DNA from 4 places in the Pantoea jilinensis genome. Region 1 is predicted to be linked to each of the others. Evidence: predicted binding sites of a transcription regulator. Region 1 holds the regulator's gene; each other region holds the start of a gene.
The links. The regulator PurR, encoded in region 1, represses purine synthesis genes. The targets are predictions, from matches to a motif close to CANGCAAACGTTTGCNTG.
Positions count from the first base shown of each region.

Region 2: the regulator PurR is predicted to act here: its motif matches at 3,257-3,274, upstream of serA (phosphoglycerate dehydrogenase).
Region 3: the regulator PurR is predicted to act here: its motif matches at 1,029-1,046, upstream of purT (formate-dependent phosphoribosylglycinamide formyltransferase).
Region 4: the regulator PurR is predicted to act here: its motif matches at 2,928-2,945, upstream of KTJ90_RS17725 (NCS2 family permease).

Region 1 is NZ_CP077746.1:2,256,632-2,261,770, forward strand. It holds gene KTJ90_RS10650 (Grx4 family monothiol glutaredoxin) at 1-162, opposite strand, end outside; gene KTJ90_RS10655 (C40 family peptidase) at 527-1,336, shown strand; gene cydH (cytochrome bd-I oxidase subunit CydH) at 1,380-1,469, opposite strand; gene purR (HTH-type transcriptional repressor PurR) at 1,751-2,776, shown strand; gene punR (DNA-binding transcriptional activator PunR) at 2,773-3,678, opposite strand; gene punC (purine nucleoside transporter PunC) at 3,786-4,988, shown strand.
Region 2 is NZ_CP077746.1:773,018-778,156, forward strand. It holds gene argO (arginine exporter ArgO) at 1-427, shown strand, start outside; gene KTJ90_RS03695 (oxidative stress defense protein) at 572-1,297, shown strand; gene KTJ90_RS03700 (LysR family transcriptional regulator ArgP) at 1,328-2,233, opposite strand; gene rpiA (ribose-5-phosphate isomerase RpiA) at 2,415-3,074, shown strand; gene serA (phosphoglycerate dehydrogenase) at 3,354-4,592, shown strand; gene KTJ90_RS03715 (5-formyltetrahydrofolate cyclo-ligase) at 4,849-5,139, opposite strand, start outside.
Region 3 is NZ_CP077746.1:1,733,600-1,738,738, reverse strand. It holds gene KTJ90_RS08065 (prolyl oligopeptidase family serine peptidase) at 1-137, opposite strand, end outside; gene KTJ90_RS08060 (tellurite resistance TerB family protein) at 263-919, opposite strand; gene purT (formate-dependent phosphoribosylglycinamide formyltransferase) at 1,085-2,263, shown strand; gene KTJ90_RS08050 (bifunctional 4-hydroxy-2-oxoglutarate aldolase/2-dehydro-3-deoxy-phosphogluconate aldolase) at 2,298-2,936, opposite strand; gene zwf (glucose-6-phosphate dehydrogenase) at 3,151-4,626, opposite strand; gene KTJ90_RS08040 (MurR/RpiR family transcriptional regulator) at 4,990-5,139, shown strand, end outside.
Region 4 is NZ_CP077746.1:3,758,425-3,763,563, reverse strand. It holds gene KTJ90_RS17750 (ATP-grasp domain-containing protein) at 1-366, shown strand, start outside; gene KTJ90_RS17745 (YjcB family protein) at 433-714, opposite strand; gene soxS (superoxide response transcriptional regulator SoxS) at 968-1,393, opposite strand; gene soxR (redox-sensitive transcriptional activator SoxR) at 1,494-1,979, shown strand; gene KTJ90_RS17730 (glutathione S-transferase family protein) at 2,019-2,684, shown strand; gene KTJ90_RS17725 (NCS2 family permease) at 3,043-4,392, shown strand; gene KTJ90_RS17720 (Na+/H+ antiporter) at 4,538-5,139, shown strand, end outside.

The sequences.
Region 1 (5,139 bases):
CTGCAGAATATCCACGTAAGCAAAACGCTCACCACAGGCTGACAGCGCCTGTACCGCCTGTGCAGAGAAACCGCAGCTAGGCAGTTTCGGGGAACCTTTCATGTACAGCAGGATCGGATTTTCTGCGATCTGGCGCTGAATTTTTTCTACAGTACTCATAATTGCCTTCCTTAAATCGTGACTTCGTGTTTGTTTATTGTAGCGACTTCGCAGCGTGACTGAAAACGAGATTTTGTCCGCTACCGATTATACCGCCATCATTGTTAAGTCCTGCAGCGGGATGCACGACCCTCTGATTATTAACAGCGGGTAACAGTTTAATAATTCGTAATAATTTCGCTGATATAAGACGCTGAAAATGTTCATTTTCAGCGCGATTACGTGGGTTGCACAGATTAATATTAAAAGGCATTACAGTTTTTAAACGAACTGGACTAGAATGGCCTGGGCCCTGATCCTGGATCAGATTAATCTCAACTTTGTCGCGGTGCGTAGTGGCCCTGACAACTTAACTAATCAACGGACTATGCGTTTAATCATTACGCTTTTCATGCTGGCCATTGCGCAACTGTTTTTCAACGTCGCTGCTGCTTCACCGCACACGCCGGTGAACGTCAGTACGCATAAAGCAGAAAAAAAGAGTGCGCGCGACGATGAACGCCGCAAACGTCGCCAGGTAAAAACGGTGACGAAAAAGACTCGCCTCAGCCCTGTTCAAAAACTTAAAACGAAAAAACAGAAAAAAGTCGAACTCACTGCCAAACAGACGCCTGCTAAGAAGACCTCGCTTAAAACCGCCCGTATAAGCAAAAGCCAGCAAAAGAACAAAGAGAAGAAACGCTATGGCCATCAGCGCCTGCTAAAAACCGCTGAGGTCACCACCAGCGAGCCGGGCACGATTAAAATGAGCAAATCCCACCGTCAGCGTTATCAGAAGGCTCGCGAAACCGCGATGACCAAACTGATGGGCCAGCTGGGTAAACCCTACCAGTGGGGCGGCACTTCGCCGCATACCGGCTTCGATTGCAGCGGCCTGGTCTGGTACGCCTATAAAGATCTGGTGAAGTTTAAGATTCCGCGTACCGCTAATGAGATGTATCACCTGCGTGACGCCGCACCCATCAAGCGTGAGTCGCTGGAGAAAGGCGATCTGGTCTTCTTCCGTATTAATGGTCGCGGTACAGCGGATCACGTTGGCGTGTACCTGGGAGATGGCAAGTTTATCCAGTCACCGCGTACCGGAAAAGACATTCAGATTAGCGCATTAGGGGAAGATTACTGGCAGCGTCATTACATTGGTGCCCGTCGTGTGATGACGCCGAAAACCATACGCTAACCAGAAAACAGTCGTAAAAAGCCGGGAGATTCCCGGCTTTTTTTTAGTGCAGAATGGCGGTAAAACTAAAGGCTACAATCATCAGCAGACAGCCCGCAGTCGTCATTAAAGCCAGTTTAAGATCGGTACTCATTGTTTGCTCCTTAGTCACACAATTTGTGGGGATATCGCATTTTCCCACAGGGCCCGGTAAAAATCTCGTTTTATCCGTTCAGCCTTGTTAGAATCCCGCCTTTGTTGCGCAACGCGCGCAATCCTGATTCCGTTTGCGCCGGTTTTCAGGCGTTTGATTTTCGCCAGCGGCCTGTAAACCGGCCAGAAACGCGGCATTTTTGCGGAAAAAACCCTGAGCAGACGCAAACGTTTAACACTACGCTTATCATAGAGTTAGATAAGCACTGGAGTCCGATTTTCATGGCAACAATTAAAGATGTGGCGAAACGCGCTGGCGTCTCAACGACGACAGTTTCGCACGTCATCAATAAAACCCGCTTTGTCGCAGAAGAGACGCGCAACGCGGTCTGGCAGGCGATAAAAGAACTGCACTATTCGCCAAGCGCCGTGGCGCGCAGCCTGAAAGTGAATCACACCAGAACGCTGGGCCTGCTGGCGACCTCCAGCGAAGCCCCCTATTTCGCAGAGATTATTGAAGCGATTGAGAATCACTGTTTTGACAAAGGCTATACGCTGATTCTGGGGAATTCGCATAACGATCTGCAAAAACAGCGCGCCTATCTCAGCATGATGGCGCAGAAGCGTGTCGATGGTCTGCTGGTGATGTGCTCAGAATATCCAGACGACCTGCTGCAGATGCTGGAAGAGAACCGTAACATCCCGATGGTGGTAATGGACTGGGGCGAATCGCGCGCCGACTTCACCGACACGGTTCTGGATAACGCGTTCCAGGGCGGCTATCTGGCAGGACGCTATCTGATTGAACGCGGTCACCGCGACATTGGTGCTATCCCCGGTCAGATGGAGCGTAATACCGGTGGCGGACGTCATGCCGGTTTCCTGAAGGCGCTGGAAGAAGCCAGCATTCAGCCGCGCGCCGAGTGGATTGTCCAGGGTGACTTTGAGCCGGAGTCGGGCTATCAGGCGATGCAGCAGATCCTGTCACAGAAACAGCGCCCGACGGCGGTGTTCTGCGGTGGTGATATCATGGCAATGGGTGCAATTTGCGCCGCCGACGAAATGGGTTTGCGCGTACCGCAGGATATTTCGGTGATCGGTTATGATAATGTGCGCAACGCCCGCTATTTCGCACCGGCCCTGACCACCGTGCATCAGCCTAAAGCTCAGTTAGGTGAAAAAGCGCTGGATATGCTGCTGGACCGCATCACCAGTAAGCGTGAAGTGTCACAGACGATTGAAGTACACCCTACGCTGATTGAGCGCCGCTCGGTGGCCGACGGTCCATTCCGCGACTATCGCCGTTAATCCTCGCTTAACCACTCCTGATTAAGCGTTTGCGCATCACCCAGGTAGCTGAGCAACCAGCCAGTCGCCGGTGATGCGCGATCCTCAGCCCAGCTGACACAGCAGGGACTGTCCGGAAACGCCACCGGCAGAGTCAGTTCAACCAGATCGCCGCTGTCGAGCAGTGGCCTGGCAAGATGACCGGGCACCATCGCCACACACAATCCCGCCTGCACGCACTCCAGCCCGGTTTGCCATTCCGGCACCACCAGCCTGCGCTGGTTATCCAGCGTCCATGTCATTCGGCGCGGCAGTGCGCGTGAAGTATCTTCCAGCACCAGTGACGGCCAGCTACGCAGCGTGTCGTCATCGATCTGGCTCGCCTGCGTCAGGGGATGATCGGGCGCGACCACGCAGCGCCAGTTGAGTGTGCCCATATCGCGAAACGCAAAACGTCCGCCCACCGGAATCGCCTGGGTGGCCCCAATGGCCACTTCTACCCGGCCATCGGCCAGCGCATCCCAGACGCCGTTAAAAACTTCATAACTGATGATCAGCTCCATGTCGGGGAAATGGCGATAGAAATCTTTAACCAGTTGCGGGGTGCGCTGAGGTTTAGCGATACGGTCAACCGCGATGCTGAGCTGACCGCGCCAGCCGTTGGCCAGCTGCTGACACTGTCGTCGTGTGGCTAGCATTTTTTTGATGACGCTGCGCCCTTCACGGACAAAATGCTCGCCTGCCGGAGTCAGTACCACTTCACGGTGCTGACGCTCAAACAGCGGCACCGCCAGCCAGCTCTCCAGCTGCCGCACCGTGTAACTGATGGCAGAGGGCACCCGATGTAACTCCTGCGCAGCAGCGCTAAAGCTGCCGCCACGGGCGACTGCGTCAACCACTTCTAATGCATATTCTGACCACATAATCTGCCTTCAAAATTTTTAACAGCAAGCGGCAAATATTACCGTTTCACAGCAGCAAACGCACCTTTTACACTCTGCCGCGTTTATCCTGCAAAAATGAGAATGAGATGTTGTCGAATAAAGGATTTATGCCTTACCTTGCCCTGCTGAGCATGCTCGGCTTTTTAGCCACCGATATGTACCTGCCCGCCTTCGGCGCGATGCAGCAAACGTTTAACACCTCACCCGGCCTGATCAGCGCCAGTATGAGTCTTTTTCTGGGAGGCTTCGCTGTGGGTCAGCTCTTCTGGGGACCCCTTTCCGATCGCATTGGCCGTAAACCTGTGCTGCTTACCGGGCTGGCCATGTTTGGGATCGGTTGTGCAGGCATGCTGTGGGTCAATGATATCTATCTGATGCTGGCGCTACGTTTTGTTCAGGCGATTGGCGTCTGTGCTGCTGCCGTTAGCTGGCAGGCACTGGTCGTGGATCGCTACCCTGCCGCACGTGCCAACAAAGTTTTCGCCACCATTATGCCGCTGGTTGCACTCTCTCCGGCACTGGCCCCGTTGCTGGGCGCCTGGCTGATTGGTCATTTCCACTGGCGTTCAATCTTCCTGGTGCTGACCCTGATTGCGGTAGCCCTGATTCTGACCACGCTGCGTCTGCCCACTGTTCGCAAAGTCGCAGGTGAAAAAAAGGCACAGCCGGGTTTCTTTACCCTGCTCAAATCGCGGGTTTATAGCGGCAACGTGCTGATCTACTCAGCCTGTTCTGCCAGCTTCTTTGCCTGGCTGACGGGTTCGCCGTTTATTCTGGCAGATTTAGGTCTCTCGCCTGCCGACATCGGCCTGAGTTATGTGCCACAGACCCTCGCCTTTTTGATAGGTGGCTTCGGCTGTCGCGCCCTGCTCAACCGCTTTAACGGTTCACAGTTGCTGCCCTGGTTACTGGGTATCTACAGCCTGAGCATTCTGGCGCTGTTTGCTGTTGCGCTTGCCGGCAACAGCACGCTGGTTAGCCTGATGGTTCCATTCTGCGGCATGGCGCTGGCGAACGGCGCGATCTATCCGATTGTGGTCTCCAGTGCATTAATGCCCTTCCCGAATGCTACCGGCAAAGCGGCCGCATTGCAGAACACACTGCAGTTAGGTCTGTGCTTCGCCGCAAGCCTGGCGGTATCAGCCGGATTAACTCAGGCGCTGTTTACCACCACACTCACGATGACGGCGACCATTGTGCTCGCGCTGTTCGGCTTCGCCATGCAGCGTGCCGACAGCGCACAAAGTGTTGTTGCCTCAGCGCAACCTGCCTGCCAGGATAATCACTGACACACTGACTTCTTAGTTAGCATCCTAACAATAAGTCATTGAATATTGACCCGCGTGAGAATATACTCATTCGGGTCAACAAATCTGTAATAAATCAACAATATAATAACGTAATAATCTGATTGGCACCCTGTTGCCGGGACGGTATTCG
Region 2 (5,139 bases), 1.5 Mb from region 1:
GCTGCTGCTGATGGTCATCACCTGGGCAGGCGTAGCCTTTCTGCTCTGGTATGGCTGGGGTGCGCTGCGAAGCGCTTTTCGTGGCAACGCCGATCTGGCGGATGGCGAGCCACTGAAGCAGAGCAGGGGACGCATTATCGCAACATTGCTGGCGGTAACCTGGCTCAATCCGCACGTCTATCTCGACACTTTTGTGGTGCTGGGCAGTCTTGGCGGCCAGTTGCCCAGCACCACGGCGCGTCAGTGGTTCGCGCTGGGCACCGTCAGCGCGTCGATCCTGTGGTTTTTCGGCCTGGCGCTGCTGGCCGCGTGGCTGTCACCGCGCCTGCGCACCGCGAAAGCACAGCGTGTGATTAACCTGCTGGTCGGCGCGGTAATGTGGTTTATCGCCCTGCAACTGGCGCGTCAGGGTATTGCCGGTTTTTGATCTTAGCCTCGATCCCGGGCGGTAATTGCCGCGCTGCGGACGAACTTTTGGCATAATGACCACTCAAAGCATGGCGCATACCGATGCGCTGTTGGGCTTCGCCGGTTGGAAGCCGTCATAGTGACCTTTTCAAGGAGGACTTTCATGAAACTGAAAGCATTGGCTCTGGCCGCAATCATGAGCGCCGGGGCATTGCCTGGCGTACACGCTGATGAGTTACCGAACGGACCGCACGTGGTGACCTCAGGCAAGGCAACGGTCGATGCTCGTCCCGATATCGCGACCCTCTCTATCGTTGTGAACGTGTCATCGAAAGATGCCGCAGATGCGAAAAAACAGGCAGATAGCCGGGTTGCGCAATATTTCGATTTTCTGCAGAAGAATGGCATTGAGAAAAAAGATATCGATGCGGCTAACCTGAGCACGCAGCCAGAGTACGACTACACCAAAGAGGGTAAATCCGTACTGAAAGGCTATCGTGCTGTGCGTCAGGTACAGGTCACCCTGCGTCAGCTGGACAAGCTGAATGATCTGCTGGACGGAGCACTGAAATCCGGTCTGAATGAGGTGCGTAGCGTCGAGTTAGGCGTGGCAAACCCGGAAAGCTATAAAGAGCAGGCGCGTAAAGCGGCGATTAAAAACGCCACTCAGCAGGCATCGCAACTGGCTGAAGGCTTTAACGCGAAGCTGGGATCGATCTACAGCATCCGTTATCAGGTCGCCAACTATCAGCCAATGCCGATGAACCGCATGTACAAAGCGGCGGCAGCGGCAGATACCTCGGCGCAGGAGACTTATGACCAGCAGAGCATCAACTTTGACGATCAGGTTGATGTAGTGTTTGAGATTAAGCCCAACGCGGCACAATAAAAAAACGGGGCTTTTGCCCCGTTTTTGTTTTCAGGCGGCGACGTCATTCTGACGCAGCACCCGATGTCCATGTGCAATCAGCGCATCGGTCACCCGACGCATTAACCGGCTTTCAGGCGCAAACCGATGCCAGTAGAGCATCCGGCGCTGATACAATCCCGGCGTCAAATCGATTAACTCACCGCTCGCCAGCTCACGTTCAATCTGAAGATGTGGGATCATACAGCAGGTCGATCCCTGTCGGGCCATCTGCACAAAGGCTTCAGACGAGTTCACAATGTGGCAGGGCACACTGCCAGGTGAAAGGTCAAAGTTCTGCTGCAGGAAAGCCTGGTGCATATCATCAAGATGATCAAAAGCCACGGCAGGCGCTTTCAGCAGGGCAGAGCGGGTAACGCCGTTTGGAAAGAAGCGTTCAGCAAAGTCGCGTGACGCCACAAACAAGTAGTCGAGCGCACCCAACTGATCCACCAGGCAACTCGGCAGCGGCTGCGGCTGAATACTCACCGCACCCACCACTTCACCCCGACGCAGACGCTCCTGAGTGCGTGTTTCATCTTCAACCTGCAGATTCAGGCGAACGGGGGAGTCAGCCAGCACATCTTTTAGCGCAGGCAGCAACCAGGTCGCCAGACTGTCGGCGTTGACCGCCAGCGACAGCAGCAGCGGCGTGGTGCCACTGTTCTCATCGCCCAGCCACTCCTCTTCCAGCAATTCCACCTGATGCAGTAACGCCAGTAGTTTTTGGCCCTGTTCGGTCGGGCGCGGCGGCACAGTGCGCACCAGCAGCGGCTGACCAAACAGGTTCTCCAGCTGCTTGATTCGCTGTGAAACTGCAGACTGAGTGATACACAATTTTTGTGCGGCACGCTCAAATCCGCGTTCGCGGATCACTGAATCCAGCGCCTGAAGCGTTCGATAATCCGGGCGTTTCATTAATATTCATTCTCCTTCAGGATGGACGTCACTATGCCACAAAACTGTTATCTGTGATGGTTCTCTTGTTTTTGTGGACTGGCTTGCAAAGCGATAAATCCACGTCGGTCAGCCGAGCATTTTCAGCAAGCCTTGTTTTATACTACGCGCACTTCGTTGTCGCACAGGTTTTAAACATACCATGACCCAGGATGAACTGAAAAAAGCCGTTGGCTGGGCTGCACTTGATTACGTGCAGCCGGGCACCATTGTTGGCGTAGGCACCGGCTCCACCGCTGCCCACTTTATCGATGCGCTTGCCACGGTCAGGCATCAGATCGACGGTGCCGTCTCCAGCTCAGATGCCTCCACCCAGAAGCTGAAAAGCCTGGGCATTCAGGTTTTTGACCTGAATGAGATTGATGTGCTGTCGGTTTACGTCGATGGCGCGGATGAGATCAACCCGCAGATGCAGATGATTAAAGGCGGCGGCGCGGCGCTGACGCGTGAAAAGATTGTGGCTGCAGTGGCTGAAACCTTTATCTGTATCGCTGACGCCTCGAAAGAGGTGGATGTACTGGGCCGCTTCCCGCTGCCGGTTGAAGTGATTCCGATGGCACGCAGTTATGTGGCGCGTCAGCTGGTGAAAATGGGCGGCTTACCGGAGTATCGTCAGAACGTGGTAACGGATAACGGTAACATTATTCTCGACGTGCATAATCTGCGTATCCTGGATCCGATTGAGCTGGAAAAAACCATCAATGCGTTGCCTGGCGTCGTCACTGTCGGCCTTTTTGCCGCGCGCGGTGCCGATATTGCACTGATTGGCGGACCTGATGGGGTCAAAACTATCAAAAAATGATCTGTCTGGCGCCGTAAAGGCGTCAGTTATTTCTGCCTGAAAATCATCTTTTCTCACACTGGTGAAATTTGGTGACTTATGTCACATAAGCGTCATCGGCAGCGGGTTCGTTCTCTCTTCTTTGCCTCTCTCATGATTTTGTCCGGCAATGTACTGCTGGCAGCCGCTGCCGTGCTGGCTGCCGGGCAATCGTTTGTATTGCCGGACGCGATTTTTTTGATATTTTGACAGAAGGCTGGCTTATGGTAGTCCTCATTGAATGCTGAATAGGATTGGGAAATGGCAAAGGTATCACTGGAAAAAGATAAGATTAAGTTCCTGCTGGTGGAAGGTGTCCATCAGAGCGCGCTGGATAACCTGCGGGCTGCAGGCTATACCAACATCGAATTCCACAAGGGCGCGCTGGACTCCGACGCGTTAAAAGCATCGATTCGCGATGCGCACTTCATTGGTATCCGTTCCCGCTCCCAGCTTACTGAAGAGATTTTTGCGGCCGCTGAAAAGCTGGTCGCCGTTGGCTGTTTCTGTATCGGCACCAACCAGGTTGATCTGCAGGCTGCTGCCAGCCGGGGTATTCCGGTGTTCAACGCGCCGTTCTCCAATACCCGCTCGGTTGCGGAGCTGGTGATTGGTGAGATGCTGCTGATGCTGCGTGGCATCCCGGAAGCGAACGCGAAAGCGCACCGTGGCATCTGGAACAAGATTGCCAAAGGCTCATTTGAAGCACGTGGCAAAAAGCTGGGTATCATCGGTTACGGTCATATCGGGATGCAGCTGGGCGTGCTGGCAGAAAGCCTGGGCATGCATGTTTTCTTCTACGACATTGAAAACAAGTTGCCGCTGGGGAATGCTACCCAGGTACGCCATCTGGCCGATCTGCTCAACATGAGCGACGTTGTCAGCCTGCACGTGCCGGAAACTGCCTCAACACAGGATATGATCGGTGCAGAACAGCTGGCGCAGATGAAGCCCGGTGCGCTGCTGATTAACGCCTCACGCGGTACCGTAGTCGATATCCCGGCGCTGTGTGATGCGCTGGCCAGTAAACATGTTGGTGGCGCGGCCATCGACGTCTTCCCGACAGAACCCGCCACCAACAGCGAGCCGTTTATCTCTCCACTGAGCGAATTCGACAACGTGATCCTGACGCCGCACATTGGCGGTTCGACGGAAGAAGCGCAGGAGAACATCGGGATTGAAGTGGCGGGCAAGCTGGCGAAATATTCCGATAACGGCTCGACGCTGTCAGCTGTTAACTTCCCGGAAGTCTCACTGCCGATTCACGGTATCAGCGCCAGTCGTCTGCTGCACATCCATGAGAACCGTCCAGGCGTGCTGACAGCCATCAACCAGATCTTCGCAGAGCAGGGCATCAACATCGCCGCCCAGTATCTGCAAACCTCGCCGTTTATGGGCTATGTGGTTATCGACATTGATGCCGAGCCAGAAGTGGCCGAGAACGCGCTGCAGCTGATGAAGGCGATTCCGGGTACTATCCGCGCCCGTCTGCTTTACTAAGCGATGCAGACACGAAGTGGCGCTAAATAGCGCCACTTCGTGCTATCAGGTACGATCTGCTGTGAGGCTGAGCCTGCTCAGGAAAAACGGTCAGATCGGAAAGTCGCAAACACGTCATTCCTGACTGCCTGGCCCGCGCGGGGGCCGCTTTCCTCTTCTTACCGTGTCCCCTTAGCGTGGTGCTATTTCATTGTTGCAAAATTCGCCCTGATTCGGGGTGCTGATCCGTCTGAAAAAGCCCATAACAGCGGCTCTTCTACTCCCACTGCCAGAGCTTTGACGGCGTCATTACCGCCGGCAAAGGTACATCCCATTCTGCCACCGGCAGGCTATCGACCTGCTGACAATCGTGGGCCAGACCAACCGGCAAAAAGCCGTGCTGTCGCCAGTTCTGCAGGGTGCGATCGTAGAAGCCGCCGCCCATGCCCAGACGCTGCCCATGCTGATCAAACGCAACCAATGGCACCATCATCAGATCCAGCTGATCAAGCGTGATCAACTGCCGGATATCCAGCGGCGGTTCAGGAATACGTAGTTTATTGATATG
Region 3 (5,139 bases), 520 kb from region 1:
TTATTTTCGGCTCGGAGGTAATCAAGAACCTCGCTGTTTTCGCGTTTGTCGTCGCGCAGCCAGTAATAATTATCAACGCGGGTCTCGCCATGCAGCGTCATCTCGTGGGGTATTTTTTTTGCGATGGGTGCTTTCATCCATCCGTCTCCATCAACGTAATGATCTGTAAGCGTAACACTTCAGCAGCGGGAAGCCAGACATAGGGTGAGAAGCTGCCGCCAGCGGAACATCTTCAGTGACCCGCTGGCGGAGAATCGAAGGTTTAACTGGCAGGCAGACGGGCTTTTTCGGCCTCGAGGTCCTGTTGAATGCCATCACGAACATCCTGAGGAATTTTCAGGGCGTCGCCCAGGGCGGAGAGATAGCTGCGCTCCATAAAGTGGTCGACGTCGATAGCGGCACAACTCAGGAAATAAAGCTCCAGCGCCTCCTCTTCATTTTTCACATCAGCCGACAGCCACTGCGGATCCAGGGGGCGATTCATCGCTTTCTGAATCAGTTGCTCTGCATCCTGACCATAACCGGATTGATGAATGTTCTGCTCAATCGCGGCTCGCTCCTGATCGTCGATATGCCCGTCACTTTTAGCAGCAAACACCAGCGCAGTGACCAGACGCTCAGCGCGCAGGTCCACGGGCGTCTGTGCCACACCAAAGTCAGGCTCATTCTGATGCGCTTCGCTAACCCGCTGCTTGTATTTGTTCCACAGTACCGCGCCTGCTGCCGCACCCCCTCCCACAATCAGGGCTTTGCCGCCATATTTGGTCAGCAGTTTGCGCGACGACTTACTGGAGATCAGCATCGCAGCCAGACCGCCCAGCGCGCCGGGTGCCAGCATGTCACTTAAGCCGCCGCCCGGTTTGCTCTCACCGCTCTTCTTTGTCAGCACCGACTGAATCTGTTGCAACCAGTTATTCATCATTCACTCCTTTCAGGATGTCAGCCGTTATCCTGACCAAAAGGATGTCAGGAAACGTCAGAGCGGGAAAAGTACGGCAAAAAGCGGTGTCACATGGATGGAAGATGAGAACGCAAACGTTTTCGTTTATACTTGCGCGCGAATTTTGACTGCTTAGGGGAATGTATGACAACTCTCGGAACAGCACTGCGTCCGGCGGCGACGCGTGTAATGCTATTGGGTTCAGGTGAACTGGGTAAAGAGGTGGCGCTGGAGTGTCAGCGTCTGGGGGTGGAAGTGATCGCGGTTGATCGTTACGCCGATGCCCCGGCGATGCATGTCGCCCATCGCAGCCATGTGATTAACATGCTGGATGGCGCAGCCCTGGCTGCGCTGATAGCGGAAGAGCAGCCGGATTTTGTGGTACCGGAAATTGAAGCCATCGCCACGGATACCCTGGTTGAACTGGAGCAGCAAGGCCAGCGCGTGGTTCCGACTGCCCGTGCCGCACGCCTGACGATGAACCGCGAAGGCATTCGTCGCCTGGCGGCTGAAGAGTTGTCACTGCCAACTTCCTGTTATCGCTTTGCCGACAGCAAGGCGCGCTTCGACGAAGCCGCTGCAGAGATTGGCTTTCCCTGCATTGTGAAGCCGGTGATGAGTTCATCGGGTAAAGGCCAGAGCTTTATCCGCGACGCCAGCCAGCTTGATAAAGCCTGGGACTACGCACAACAGGGCGGTCGCGCCGGAGCCGGTCGCGTCATTGTGGAAGGAGTCGTCAACTTCGATTTTGAGATCACCCTGCTCACTATCAGCGCCGTCGATGGCATTCACTTCTGCGCACCGATTGGTCATCGTCAGGAAGATGGCGATTACCGTGAATCATGGCAGCCGCAGCAGATGAGTGAGCTGGCGCTGCAGCGGGCACAGGATGTTGCCGCAGAGGTCGTTAAGGCGCTTGGCGGCTATGGTCTGTTTGGCGTTGAGCTGTTTGTCTGCGGAGATGAGGTGGTGTTCAGTGAAGTATCACCGCGCCCACACGACACCGGCATGGTGACGCTGATCTCGCAGGATCTGTCTGAGTTTGCGCTGCACGTGCGGGCGTTTCTGGGTCTGCCTGTTGGCGGGATTCGTCAGTATGGTCCATCTGCTTCCGCCGTTATCCTGCCGCAACTGACCAGCCAGAACGTACAGTTTGTGAATGTCGAAGCAGCACTGGGTGCAGGGCTGCAACTGCGACTGTTCGGCAAGCCGGAGATCAGCGGTCAGCGTCGTCTTGGTGTGGCGCTCGCCAGCGGTGATAGCACCGAACAGGCGATTGCGCGTGCGGTTGCCAGCGCAGCCGCGGTCACGGTTCAGGGTTGACGTTATGCGGTGAGCAAATGCTCACCGCCATTACTTACTTCGCGCCTTCCACAGCTTCGCGTGCCAGGCGGGTAATGCGATCCCAGTTGCCCGCTTCCAGCGCATCGTTAGGCACAAGCCATGAACCCCCGATGCAGAGCACGCTTTTCAGCGCCAGATAGTCACGATAGTTGGCCGGGGAGATACCGCCGGTCGGACAGAAACGCACCTGCGGGAAAGGTCCGCCAATCGCCTGCAGCGCTTTAACGCCACCATTCGCTTCTGCCGGGAAGAACTTAAACTCGCGCAGACCGTAGTCCATACCCGTCATTAACTCAGAAACGGTGCTGATACCCGGAATCAACGGAACCGGCCCGTCAACCGCCGCTTTCAACAGCGATTCGGTGACGCCGGGGCTGATAACAAACTGCGCACCGGCATCGGTCACTTCCTGTAACTGCTGCGGGTTAATTACGGTTCCCGCACCAACGATCGCATCCGGCACTTCTTTGATCATCGCCCGTAAGGCATCCATCGCCACCGGTGTGCGCAGCGTCACTTCCAGCACTCTGACACCGCCCGCCACCAGTGCTTTCGCCATCGGCACCGCGTGTTCGAGTTTGTTCACCACGATGACCGGCACCACAGGTCCGGTGGTCAGAATCTGTTCAGCACTCGTTTTCCAGTTTTTCATCAGTTCCCCTTGCTTGATAACACCGGGATTATGACCCGGTCATGGAGCATCGGCTCCTGCCCTGTAAATTGCGTCACTACCATACATGATCCGCTTCCTGAGCGTCTATCACCCTGCGACCATTTTGAAACAGCAGTTCAATTTTATCTGCATGCTCTGGCCCGGTTTAACGGCGAAAAAAAAGCCCGCGTTGCGGGCTTTATCATCACTTTAGTTATTCAAATTCGTTCCACGACCGGCCATCGCGGGTGATCATCGCGACCGAAGCCACCGGACCCCAGGTGCCCGCCTGATACGGTTTGGAGGAATCGCCATCCGCAGCCCATGCTTCGATAATAGAATCGACATAGGTCCATGCGGCTTCCACTTCATCACGGCGCACAAACAGCGCCTGGATACCGCGCATGCTCTCCAGCAGAAGACGCTCATAAGCATCAGCGAGGTGCGACTGGTTAAATGTCTCGGAGTAACTCAGATCGAGCTTGGTGGTCTGCAGTTTGTGCTTGTGATCGAGGCCTGGCACTTTATTCAGGATCTCGATATCCACACCTTCGTCCGGCTGCAGACGAATCGTCAGCTTGTTCTGTGGCAGTTCTGAGTAGGAATCCTTAAACAGGTTCATCTCAGGGTTTTTGAAGTAAACCACAACTTCAGAGCACTTGGTCGGTAAGCGCTTACCGGTACGCAGGTAGAACGGCACGCCTGCCCAGCGCCAGTTATCGATATCGACACGAATCGCCACGAACGTCTCTGTTGCGCTCGTTTTATTGGCGCCCTCTTCTTCCAGGTAGCCCGGCACTTTTTTGCCCTGCACAAAGCCAGCGGTGTACTGACCGCGCACGGTTTTCTCACGTACGTTGGTCTGATCGATGCGGCGCAGCGAGCGCAGCACTTTCACTTTTTCGTCACGGATGCTGTCGGCGCTGAGATCGGACGGCGGCGACATCGCAATCATGGTCAGAATCTGCAACAAATGGTTCTGGATCATGTCGCGCATCTGGCCCGCTTTATCGAAGTAACCCCAGCGGCCTTCAATGCCCACTTCTTCGGCCACGGTGATCTGCACATGGTCGATGGTGCGGTTATCCCAGTTGTTGACGAAGATGGAGTTAGCAAAGCGCAACGCCAGCAGGTTAAGCACGGTCTCTTTGCCGAGATAGTGGTCAATACGGAACACCTGGCTCTCTTCAAAGTATTCGCCAACGCTGTCGTTGATCTCCTGAGAGGTTTCCAGTGAGGTGCCCAGCGGCTTCTCCATTACCACGCGCGCCGGTTTGGCATTCAGCTTCGCCGTGCCCAGGCCCTGACAGATCGCGCCAAAGGTGCTGGGTGGCATCGCAAAATAGTTGATGGTGGTGCGGTTTTTCTGATCCAGCATCTTGCCCAGTTTCGGGAAGTGCGTGGTGTCATTAACATCGAGGTTGCAGAAGTCGAGACGGTTGCTGAGTTTATCCCACAGCGCTTCGTCAATCTTCTCCTTCATGAAGGTTTCCAGCGCTTCACGTACCACTTTGGTGTATTCCGCTTTATCCCACTCAGCACGGCCGACACCAATAATGCGGGTTTCTTCATGGATCTGACCCGCTTTCTCTAACTGGTACAGTGAAGGCAACAGTTTACGGCGTGCAAGATCGCCTTTGGCACCGAAAATCACCAGATCGCATGCCTGGGCTATTTGTGTTACCGCCATTTTCCTCTCCTCGTTGCAGGATAATCCGGTGGTGATGCATCTTCTGCCACCGGGTCCAGGTTATTATTTTCTTTCAGCACAATGTACTTTTTTCCCTGCGCCAGGTAAACCGACTCGCCGGGTCAACCGCATTAACTCTGTACCGGATGTGCTAAACACGTGTGATGACACGTGCGGATTGCCGTTTTTTTCTGTTTCTGTTGGTGTCAGGAAAATCTGGCACCGGTCAAAGTATCCCAAAAAAAAGAGCAATCAACTTGTCAGCCGTTGCGCTTGCCAGGTGCTGGCGCGATATAGTCTCTGTTAATCGGCTCCTGCGACAGTGATAATTGAAATGATAAAAGTGATTATGGTCATCAGCTTATGAATATGCTGGAAAAAATTGAGGCGCAGTATGCAGCGCTGAGCAAAGCGGAAATGAAAGTCGCCCGGCAGATTCTGGCTGAACCGCAGGCGGCGATGCACTCCAGCATCGCAACACTCGCCGGCATTGCCGGCGTCAGTGAACCCACC
Region 4 (5,139 bases), 1.5 Mb from region 1:
TACAACCGCTGTCAGCCGCTGCTGTCGATGAATTTCTACGTGAACAACCTCAACGAGGCCTATCACAAAATTCGCGATACCGGTCTGGATGTGTCACCGATTATGCCGTCACTGGAACATGCGCTCGAACTGAGTAAAAAACTGGCCAGTGATTTCGACTACGTACGTGTGGACTGGTATATCCATGACGAAAGGATCTACTTTGGCGAACTGACCTTCACCCCAGGTGCAGGACTGGTCACCGGCTTAGATCGTGGTTTAAATCAGATGATGGGAGATATGTGGATTCAGGACCGCCGCGGAACGCAGAGCCCGGGCGCTACCGTGCAGGATGTTAATATTCCTGCCATGTTGAAGAAAATTTAAGCACACACAGCAATATAAAAAACCCCGCTTAGCGGGGTTTTTTATGCGCAAAATTCAGGCAATCAATCAGGGCATCGGCCAGTCAGCAGGCGCCTGGCTCATTGCTTCAATAAAGGCATGCTTTGAGATTTCCACGAAGTTATGCACGTTATCCATACTCAGGGTAATGCCCATCAGACCGGTGACAAACCAGCAGGTCATGCCTAAACCAATCCCGCCACACATAAATGCCATTACGTGACGGCTATCCTGACGAAGTTTGGTTTTCAGGGTGCTGGCAAAAAACATCATGACTGCGCTCAGCAATTCCCAACGCATAACAAGAAAACTGGTGGTTAACGTAGCCATTGGCCGGACCTCAATATCAACAGGTAATCCTGACAATCTGCGGACATCACCGGCGACAAAAAAGTGTGTCAGGGAAGACTTTTTTGCCGTCAAACCAGGTTTAAAGTGTGACTTGGGTCACATTATATCACCCGATTTTAAATTTTGAACAAAATTTACACGGGTGTGGCAGTGACACGAAGGAAGGGTAAGCAGCAGAAGAAGAACGGCGGAAAAATCAGTCAGATGCGCCCAGGGCGGGCGCAACGGAGAATCAGCGAACCGGGCAGCACTCGCCGGTGGTGCGCTGGGTAAAGCTATTGATTGGATCGTTATAGCCAAAACCTGGCAGGCGAGGGCGCTGAATCGCCTGACGACGCATGGTGTGCCGATAAGCGGTTGGCGTCTGTGCAAACTGACGACGAAACACGCGGGAAAAGGTCTGCTGCGAGTCATAGCCATACTGCATCGCAATATCAAACACCGGTCGCTGTGTCTGTGACAAAGCTTCAGCTGCCAGCGTCAGGCGGCGCTCACGAATATAGCCACCCAGCGTTTGTTTCGTTACGGAACGGAACATACGCTGCAGATGCCATTTCGAATAGCCCGATTTGGCCGCAACTTCATCAATCGACAAGCTCTTATCCAGGTTCTGGTCAATCCAGTGCGTCAGGGAATGAATGATCTCTTCTTGCATCATGGCCTCATCCTTCTGGTGTTTAATAAACGCTAATGGGAGTTTAGGGGTTTCGATGGAGAGCAAGTATAATTCCTCAAGTTAACTTGAGGTAAAGAGCCTGATGAAAAAAGAACGCAACTATCCAAAACCGGTTTTAACACCGGGTGAAGTGGCGCGCCGTAGCGGTGTGGCGGTCTCGGCGCTGCACTTCTATGAGACAAAAGGATTGATCTCCAGCACGCGAAATAGCGGCAATCAGCGGCGATACAGCCGTGACGTGCTGCGACGTGTCGCGATTATCAAGATTGCGCAGCGCATCGGTATTCCGCTGGCGACCGTGAGTGACAGTCTGGACCATATTCCCGCAAACAAGCGTATGTCCACACCAGAGTGGGATGCCCTGACGCAGCACTGGCGCGAAGAGCTGGATAAGCGTATTGAAACCCTGACCCGCCTGCGCAATGACCTCGATGGCTGTATCGGCTGCGGCTGCCTGTCGATGCGCGACTGCCCGCTGCGCAACCCCGGCGATCGGCTGGGTCAGCAGGGCTCAGGTGCCGTGCTACTCGACCCGGAACAGGATGATAAACATACCGATACAGAGTGACGTCTATACTTGGTGAAGGTCAAAACACAGGGAATCATGATGATCACCGTTCACCATCTCGAGAAATCGCGCTCACATCGGGTGCTGTGGCTGCTGGAAGAGCTTGAAGTGCCGTACCAGATTAAACGCTATCAACGCGAACCGACCATGCTGGCTCCGGAGGCGTTAAGAAAAGTGCATCCGCTGGGGAAATCGCCCGTCATTACCGATGGCAATCGGGTGGTGGCAGAATCCGGTGCCATTCTCGAATATCTTGAAGAGAAACATGACCACGCGTTCCGACTGAAAGTCAGTGATGAGGAATCACGGCTACAGTGCCGCTACTGGCTGCATTATGCCGAAGGCTCGCTGATGCCACTGCTGGTCATGAAGCTAATCTTTGGTCAGATGGGCAAAGCACCGGTGCCCTGGCTGCTGCGTCCGGTTGGGGCAGCATTCGGCAAAGGCGTGCAGAAAGCTTTCCTGGATAAACAGCTGAAGCCGCACATGCAGATGATCGAACAGCATCTGGCTACGCATCCCTGGTTTGCCGGCCAGCGTTTCTCGATTGCGGATATCCAGATGAGCTTTCCGCTGCTGGCGCTGGCGCAACGTGCCGGACTCGATCAGATGCCTGCCACGCAGAAATGGCTTCAGACCGTGCAGCAGCGTGCTGCCTGGCAACGTGCGATTGATCAGGGCGGCGAGCTTTCACTGCCAGGTTAGTTCTCTTTTCCACCGGCGCGTCGGATCTCCTCATGCCTGCGCCGGTGCGCTTTTTCTCCGGAAAATCGCTTTAACTTCAGGATGTCAGCGAGTGATCATGGCTTGTACCGGACGCCTATCCCCTCTTTATCTCTGATTTTTATGCTGATGAATCTCCCTGTTGCTGTTGAAAATGTGCCGCTAAACGCCCGATAATCCCCTGCCTTTTTATCTGGCCGATTTTAGCGGCTAACTATCTGCGGCAAGGTAAACGTTTGCCTGCCAGGTTAAACCGGGCAGTGACGCCGTCTACCCGCTTATTCCAGGGACAGCGATGGTCGCAGAGCGATCCACACAACAAGAAATTTGAGGCTCAACTATGTCAACTGAATCACGCCCGGCCAGTGGAAAACTGGACGCCTGGTTCTCGATCTCGGCGCGCGGCAGCAGCGTGCGGCAGGAAATTCTGGCCGGACTCACCACCTTCCTGGCGATGGTCTACTCCGTCATCGTGGTGCCGGGAATGCTGGGCAAAGCCGGTTTCTCCCCCTCCGCCGTGTTTGTCGCCACCTGCCTGGTCGCCAGCTTTGGCTCCCTCCTTATGGGGCTATGGGCCAATCTGCCGATGGCGATTGGCTGTGCGATCTCTTTAACCGCCTTTACCGCTTTCAGCCTGGTGCTGGGTCAGCACATCAGCGTGCCGGTGGCGCTGGGTGCAGTGTTTCTGATGGGCCTGCTGTTTACCCTGATCTCGGTGACCGGCATCCGCGCCTGGATCCTGCGTAATCTGCCAATGGGTGTAGCGCACGGAACCGGCGTCGGGATTGGCCTTTTTCTGCTGCTGATTGCGGCTGACGGCGTCGGGCTGGTCGTAAAAAATCCGGCACCGGGCCTGCCGGTGGCACTGGGCCACTTCACCAGTTTCCCGGTGATGATGACGCTGCTGGGACTGGCCGCGATTATTGGACTGGAGAAGCGTCGGGTGCCCGGCGGCATTCTGCTGACGATTATCGCTATTTCACTGCTGGGCCTGATCTTTGACCCTGCGGTGACCTGGCAGGGACTGTTTGCACTGCCAAGCCTGCGTGATGCCAGCGGTCAGTCGCTGCTGTTTAGCCTGGACATTATGGGCGCGATGCAGCCGGTGGTGCTGCCCAGCGTACTGGCACTCGTGATGACCGCGGTCTTTGACGCTACCGGCACGATTCGCGCGGTCGCGGGTCAGGCCAATCTGCTGGATAAACAGGGGCAGATTATTAATGGTGGCCGTGCGCTGACCAGTGATTCTGTCAGCAGCCTGTTCGCGGGACTGGTGGGCGCATCACCGGCTGCGGTCTATATCGAATCGGCGGCAGGCACCGCAGCAGGCGGCAAAACGGGTCTTACTGCGATTGTGGTTGGCCTGCTGTTTCTCGCTATTCTGTTTATGTCACCGCTGGCTTATCTGGTGCCGGCTTACGCGACCGCACCCGCCTTAATGTATGTGGGGCTGCTGATGCTCAGCAACGTGGCAAAAGTCGACTTCAATGATTTTGTCGATGCGATGTCGGGCCTGCTAACGGCCGTGATCATTGTGCTCACCTGCAACATCGTAACCGGCATCATGATCGGTTTTGCCAGCCTGGTGGTGGGCCGCCTCTTTGCCGGTGAATGGCGTAAGCTCAACGTCGGTACGGTCATTATTGCTGTCGCGCTGGTGGCATTTTACGCCGGTGGCTGGGCTATCTGACGGCACAACCGGGCGTGCGCTTGTGCGCCCGGTATTTGTCACTTTTTTCCCGCCCGGCGCACGCGTAGCTGACACCCTTCACCGCAGTTTGTTTTACACTTTAATGCTTAACCAATGATTGAAAGAAACGACGCCTAAGGAAAGCATGGAAATCTTTTTTACAATTCTCATCATGACGCTGGTCGTGTCGCTCTCTGGCGTCGCGGCTCGTATTCTCCCTTTTCAGATCCCCTTGCCACTCGTTCAGATCGCCGTGGGTGCGATGCTGGCCTGGCCAACGTTTGGTCTGCATGTCGACTTTGATCCAGAGCTGTTTCTGGTGCTGTTCATTCCGCCGTTGCTGTTTGCGGATGGCTGGAAGACGCCCATCAGTGAGTTCCTGCATCATGGCCGCGAGATAATTGGCTTAGCGCTGGCGCTGGTGCTGATTACGGTGTTCGGCATTGGCTATCTGATCTACTGGCTGGTGCCGGGTATCCCGTTGATTCCGGCGCTGGCGCTGGCGGCCGTGTTGTCGCCTACCGATGCCGTGGCGCTTTCCGGCATTGTGGGTGAAGGCCGCATTCCCAAAAAGATTATGTCGATTGTGCAGGGTGAAGCCCTGATGAATGATGCATCGGGTCTGGTTTCACTGAAATTTGCCGTGGCCGTTGCCATGGGCACGATGGTGTTTACCTGGGGCGGTGCCAGCATTGAGTTTCTGAAGGTCGCCGTGGGTGGCCTGGTCGCGGGTGTGGCAATCTGCTG